2 regions of the Collinsella sp. AM36-4AA genome follow, and region 2 is predicted to be linked to the other one. Evidence: riboswitches for the same ligand, from Rfam matches in the RefSeq annotation. Region 2 holds a riboswitch; the other holds the start of a gene.

Region 1 (3,408 bases), on a different contig from region 2:
AGGTAAAGCCGGCGTCGAGCGCCTGGGCCACCACATCGCCCACGGGGCGTCCGAGGGTGTTTTCGGGGCCGAGCACCAGATAGGCCGAGATATCAAGGTTGTCGCGGATGCTCATCGTGCTTCCTCCTGCTTTTTGATCTGCGCTTCCATGCGCTCGAGTTTGCCGGTCATGGTGTCGGTAAATCCAGGTCGAATATCGGCTTTGAGCACGACTTCGGTTCGGATGCCCTCGCTCGCTAACACAAAGGTCGCGTCGCGCACGACCTGCATGACCTCGTCCCAGTCGCCCTCGATCTCGGTGAACATCGAGGTGGTGCGGTTGGGAAGGCCGCTCTCGCGAATGACGCGCACGACCTCGGCGACCTCGGCGGACAGCTCGTCGCCGGTGCCGCATGGGGCGATGGCCACGGCGACGAGCGTGTTCATGCCGGCATTGGTTGCGGGTTCGGACATGGCTTATGCCTCCTCGAGCTCGAGTCGGTTGTCGGCAATATCCTGGGCGGTTGCGCGGTAGAGCTCGTCGATAAAGGCGACCTTAAAGCTTGCCGGGGCATCGGCGACGGCGGCGGCACGCGTGCCGGCAACGTTGTAGACGGCGGTGCCGCAGACTGCTGCCGTAAACGGATCGGTAGCACAGGCGTACACGGCCAGCACGCCGCCCTGCGAGCAACCGCAGCCGGTGATCTTGGACATGAGCGGGCTGCCGCCGTGGGATTTGGCCACGGTCGTGCCGTCGGTAATCAGGTCGACTTCGCCCGAGACCACAACGGCGCCGCCGGTGTAGCGAGCGAGCGCCACGGCGGCATCGCGGGCGGCGTCGACCGTGTCGGTGGTATCGACACCACGTACGCGGCTCAGATCGGCCGCCTCGCCCTCAAGACCCCACAGGCCGGCGAGCGCGATGATCTCGGAGGCGTTGCCGCGCACGATGGTGGGCTTGTACTGCTTGAGCACGCTTACCAGTTTGGTGCGCAGGCTACCGATGCCCAGACCCACCGGATCGAGCACCCAGGGCTTGCCGGCGTCGTGTGCCGCCTTGGCCGCGCGGGGAATCGTTTGCTCGTAGATGGGGAAGAGCGTGCCCATGTTGAGATAGATGGCGCCGCCGCCGGCAACGAGCGCCTCGCCCTCGTCGGGCAGATAGACCATGGCGGCCGAACCGCCCACGGCGAGCTGCGCGTTGGCGACAAAGTCGATCGTCACCGTGTTGGTGATAGAGCCGGCCATCGGATTGGTGGCTCGAATCTCCTCTACGGCCTTGACCATATGTTGCTTAAGCTGTTCCGAATCAATCACTGCACATGCCTCCTTGGCATAGAAAAGGGGCGCTGTGCATAGACAGCGCCCCTGTAAAGGCGGCATGCTCCCTACGCCAGCATTAACTGACAGGTTCAAAGGATTGGGCCCTATGCCCTCTCAGCCTTGTGGTTTGCGCCGCCGGCACTCCCGCATCGAATCTGTTGTTCCCTATACTAGCGCACCTGCCAATATGGGACAGGTTTATTTTGGCAGGTGGCAACAGGGGCGCTGCATTTTCCCAGATAAAACCTGCCAAGATAAACCTGTCCCTTATTGGCAGGTCGTTACAATAGACGGGATAAAGAATGACCGAGGGGACCTTATGATCAAACTTGTGCTGACCGATATGGACGATACGCTGATTCCTGCTGGACACGATGGCGCCAGCGACTGCGCCATCGAGGGCATTCATGCCATGCAGGCGGCGGGCCTGCATTTTGGCCCGGTTTCGGGTCGCCAGCCGTCCGCGATGAGCTGGATGTTCCGCAATCGCTCCGAGTGCTTCTCGACCGGTGCGTTTTGCAACGGCCAGGTGATGTTTGTCGATGGCGAGGCGGTTGCCTCGCGCGCAACTGATAACGATGCCCTTATGCGCCTGGCCGACTACCTGGAGCAAGAGACCGACGATACCTATTTGAAGGTCTACCGTCTGGGTGATGACTTTTGGGACAACGACGCCTATTGCGTGACAAGCGATCCCGAGCGTGTGCGTCGCGCCATGGAGTCAGGCGGCAACGCGTGGCTCAAGGGCGAAGAGGCTCCCTGTCGCCCTGTCGTTGACGATGCCCCGGTATACAAGGCGAATATCTGGAGTGCCCGTTCGCGCGAGGAGCTCGCCGAGCTGCGCGAGCGTGTTGCCGCCGAGGTGCCGGAGCTCTCGCTCGTGTTTCCCAACAACCGCGTGCGCCTGTTCGACGTTCTTCCGACCGGCTGGGACAAGGGCTGTGCTGCGCTGGAGCTGGCGCGCGCTTTGGGCCTGACGCCCGACGAGGTGGCCGTATTCGGCGATTCCGATAACGATTTGCCCATGATCGATGCCGTTCCCAATTCCGTTGCAGTCGCCAATGCCAACGAGGCCGTCACGGCTGCCGCGCGCTGGCATATCGGCGCTGCGGCAGATGATGCGGTTGCCGGGGCTCTGCATCAGATTGCCGCCTGCGCCGCGACGGGGGAGATGCCGTCGTTTATGCGTCAGATGGACGCGACGGGTTTCGACGTCACGAACGTCTAGGGAGAAAGCCATGAAGCTCCAGCAGCTCAGATATGTCGTCAAAGTTGCCGAATGCGGCAGCATCACCGAGGCCTCGCGCCGGCTCTTTGTGTCGCAGCCTTCGATTACCGCGTCAATTCGCGATCTCGAAAACGAGATGGGTGTACACATCTTTGAGCGCACCAACAAGGGCGTCATTGTGTCCGAGGAAGGCGAGACCTTCTTGGGCTACGCGCGCCAGGTGCTCGACCAGGCCGACCTGCTCGAGGGCAAGTACAAAGGCACGTCCGAGCAGGTGCCGCACTTTAGTGTGAGCTGCCAGCATTATTCCTTTGCCGTTAATGCATTTGTCGATGTGATCCGCGAGTTCGATGCCGCGCGCTACGACTTTACCCTGCGCGAGGAGCAGACCCACGAGATTATCGAGGACGTCGCGCATATGAAAAGCGAGCTCGGCATCCTGTATCTGTCGGAGCACAATCGCGAGGTCATCGAGCGCATGCTGGCGGCCAACGAGCTCGTATTCGAAGGACTCTTCTGCGCTACGCCGCATGTCTTTGTGTGCTCCGACCATCCGCTGGCGGACCACGCCAGCGTGACGCTCGAAGATCTCGAGGACTACCCGTTCCTGTCCTATGAGCAGGGCAGCTATAACTCGTTTTATTATTCCGAGGAACTGACCTCGACCTTTGAGCGTCGCAAGAATATCCGCGTGCGCGACCGTGCGACGTTGTTCAATCTGGCCATGGGCCTTAACGGCTACACGGTTTGTTCGGGCGTGATCAGCCATGAACTTAACGGCCCCGGCATTATCTCCATTCCGCTCGATGTAGACGAGTACATGGAGATCGGCATCATCACGCGCAAGAACACGACACTTACGCGCTACGGGCAGGCCT
Region 2 (3,408 bases):
GCCTCGGCGGCATCTTCGGCAATCAGCCGCGCGCCCGAGGTGGCTACCATGACGGGGTCGACTACCACGTTTGTCGCGTTCCAGGCGCTCAGGCGGTCGGCGATAACATCGATAATCTCGGCAGAGGAAACCATGCCAATCTTGACGGCGTTGGGGCGGATATCGTCAAAAACGGCATCGATCTGCGCCGCGACAATATCCGGGGAGATGTTCTGCACGGCGGTGACGCCCAGGGTGTTCTGTGCGGTGATGGCGGTGATGGCCGTCTCGGCATACAGGCGGTGCGCCGTGATGGTCTTGATGTCGGCCTGAATGCCGGCGCCACCGCTGGAATCGGATCCTGCGATGGATAGAACGGCAGGTACCTTACTGCGATCCATGTTCGCTCCCTTGTTCGGTCGGAATCAAATGGGTCTATAAGCCAGCATTATAAAGATGCCCGGGCCGACTCTATGTCGAACCCGGGCGGGCGATGCAATCTTTACGCAAATGCAAGCAAATGTTCACACGTCAACAATTGACAGGCACCGGCTCGCCGCCAGAAGCGGCCGCGGCGACAGGGCTAGTCCTCCATGCCAAGGTCGATCGTGGTGCCCTCGAAGATCTTGTTGACGGTTCGGACGGCGCACATCTTGCCACACATGGTGCAAGTGCCCTCGGTGGCGGCGGGGGACTCCTCGTAGCGCTTCTTGCCCGTAACCGGGTCGAGCGCGCACTTCCACATGGCGTCCCAGTCGAGCTTGCGGCGTGCCTGGCCCATCCTGTCGTCCATGTCGCGGGCGTGGGGCACCTTCTTGGCGATATCGGCGGCGTGTGCGGCGATCTTGGTGGCCATGAGGCCGTCGAGCACATCCTGGGCGTTAGGCAGGCATAGGTGCTCGGCCGGTGTCACGTAGCACAGGAAGTCGGCACCGGAGCTGGCGGAGATGGCGCCGCCGATGGCGGCGGTGATGTGGTCGTAACCCACGCCGATATCGGTCACCAGCGGTCCGAGCACATAGAACGGAGCATTGTGGCACAGGCGCTTCTGCAGTTTCATGTTGGCGGCGATCTCGTCGAGCGCCATGTGACCCGGGCCCTCGACCATGACCTGGACGCCGGCGGCCCAAGCGCGCTTGCACAGCTTGCCCAGCTCGATCATCTCAGCGGTCTCGGTGGCGTCGTTGGAGTCGTAGAGACAGCCCGGGCGGCAGGAGTCGCCGAGCGAAATCGTCACGTCGTACTCGTGGCAAATCTCGAGCAACTCGTCGTAGAACTCATAGAACGGGTTCTCGTTACCGGTGACCTCCATCCAGCCAAACAGCAGTGAACCGCCGCGGCTCACGATGTTCATCAGGCGGCCGGTCTCCTTAAAAGTCTTGGTGACCGACTTGTTGATGCCGCAGTGGATGGTCATAAAGTCCACGCCGTCCTCGGCGTGCGCGCGCACGACCTCGAACAGGTCGTCCTTGGTGAGCTTGACCAGCGGCTTTTCCATGTAGCCGATGGCGTCGTACATGGGGACGGTGCCCACCATGAGCGGCGTCTCGTCGATGAGCTGCTGGCGGAACTGGCGCGTCTTGCCCGAGTTGGAGAGGTCCATGATGGCGTCGGCGCCGTAGTCCTCGGCGATCTTGACCTTCTTCCATTCCTCGGCGGCATCGGCCTTGTCGCCCGAGATGCCCAAGTTCACGTTGACCTTGGTGGACAGGCCTTCACCGACGCCAAAGGCGCGCATGCCTTTTTTGATGTGCACGATGTTGGCGGGAATGGCGATACGGCCGTCGGCCACGCGCTCGCGGATGTACTCGGGGTCGCGATGCTCGCGCTCGGCGACTTCCTTCATCTGCGGCGTGATCTGCCCGGCACGGGCGAAGTCGATTTGCGTGACGAGCTTGGGCTCGGTCTGTGTGCTCATTGGCACGGCTCCCTTCGTTGGCATTACCCATATCAGGTTTGCGGGTCAGGGCGGGCGCGCCCAGTCTCAGCCTGCCGTCTTGTCCTGCAAGCTCCCCGTTTATGTAATGGGCTCAAGTATAGCTCGAATGGGTACGATTGGCCTAACGAGCGTGCCTGTGGGGAGACGTACATGGAAGACAAGCATCTATATCGAGAGACACAATGGGATGTATCGGCCGAGGAAAGCCGTGCGCACCATGGGTTGGTCGCGATTGGTTTTGCGGTGCTTGCCGTGCTGGTGATTGCCTTTTGTATCTGGACGTTTGGTGGTCGCGGCGGCGCTGCATGGGAGTTCGAGGCCGACGATGCCCTGCCGATCATGACAGTGAAGGTTACGGGCGGCAATACCGTTGCCGCGCCGGGCGACTATTGGTATCCGCGCGACGAGTTTGTGCAGCTGCAGCTGAGCGGCGGGTCTATTCCGGGCGAAGAAATCGAACGCGTGACGTTTGATGCGACGCTCAAAACGCTGACGGTGAAGCTCAAAGATCAAGGGGACGTGCCCACGACCATGGACATTGCGCTGACGGAATGGCGCTTGGAGCCCCCGGCGGGCGCTGCGGTATCCGAGGTGGAGCACGTTAAGATTACCTACCAAGATGGCTCGACGAGCGAGATTGCAAAGGCCGATGGCTTGGCGGAGTAACGAGGTGTTTGGAAACGGCGGGTCTATTGTGCCTGCGCGTTCATGAAAACCAGGGTGTTTTTGTCTGAAAGCTCGGGGATGTGTCGATAGCCGATGTTGAATGCGGTAAGTTCGCTTGCATCCTCGAGCTTGTTTTCTGCCATCCAGCGCACCATGGAGCCGCGTGCCTTTTTGCTGGCGGTCGAGCGCTGGATGGGCTTGCCGTTGCGGATGCCTTCGCCAAAGAGGCATGTGACGACCGTGGCATCGGTGGTGAGGCGGGGCAGAACGGCTTTGGCGTATTCCGCGCTCGCGAGGTTGACGATCGTAGCGTTGGAGCCCGCCGGAGCGATGGCCCGTGCGAGCTTGTCGCCCCAAAACGCATAGAGGTCTCGGGCATCGTCGACGGCAAGCTTCGCGCCCATCTCCAGCCGATACGGTTCAACGGCATGAAAGGGGCGTACGCATCCGTAAAGGCCCGAGAGGATCCACAGATGGTCTTGCAGCCATGCGAGCTGCGCGGAATCCATCACCTCGGGCGCCATGCTCTGGTATTGAATGCCGTGGTAGGACATGACGGCAGGGGAGAGGTGACGGGCGAGTGCGGGATTGTCGAGATCGCCGTTTTTCAGGATGGGCCCAAATTCATGCAGGGTGTTGAGGCAAGGCCCCAGCAGTTTGTCACTCACGTTCCATAGCGCCTGCAGGCCGCCGCTGCCTTCATTTCGTTCGATATCTAGCAGTGCGCGGTGGAGGTGAGTCGTCTCGCGCGCAAAAGGTGGAATGCCCAGGACTTCAAAAGCATCTTGGGCCGCACGCATCTGCTTGGCGGGCGAAATGATGAC

The links. Region 2 has a riboswitch for thiamine pyrophosphate ahead of thiC (phosphomethylpyrimidine synthase ThiC). Riboswitches for the same ligand answer to the same signal wherever they lie in the genome.
Region 1: linked by a shared signal. The riboswitch ahead of thiM (hydroxyethylthiazole kinase) and the one ahead of thiC (phosphomethylpyrimidine synthase ThiC) in region 2 are both predicted to bind thiamine pyrophosphate.

The regions. Positions count from the first base shown of each region.
Region 1 covers NZ_QSHS01000030.1:5,656-9,063, reverse strand. Annotated here, with positions in the region: gene DW850_RS08860 (thiamine phosphate synthase) at 1-115, opposite strand, end outside; gene DW850_RS08855 (thiamine-binding protein) at 112-453, opposite strand; gene thiM (hydroxyethylthiazole kinase) at 457-1,296, opposite strand; TPP riboswitch at 1,348-1,458, opposite strand; gene DW850_RS08845 (HAD-IIB family hydrolase) at 1,622-2,530, shown strand; gene DW850_RS08840 (LysR family transcriptional regulator) at 2,541-3,408, shown strand, end outside.
Region 2 covers NZ_QSHS01000019.1:4,692-8,099, reverse strand. Annotated here, with positions in the region: gene thiD (bifunctional hydroxymethylpyrimidine kinase/phosphomethylpyrimidine kinase) at 1-380, opposite strand, end outside; gene thiC (phosphomethylpyrimidine synthase ThiC) at 563-1,897, opposite strand; TPP riboswitch at 1,890-2,005, opposite strand; gene DW850_RS06890 (hypothetical protein) at 2,069-2,584, shown strand; gene DW850_RS06885 (YaaA family protein) at 2,608-3,408, opposite strand, start outside.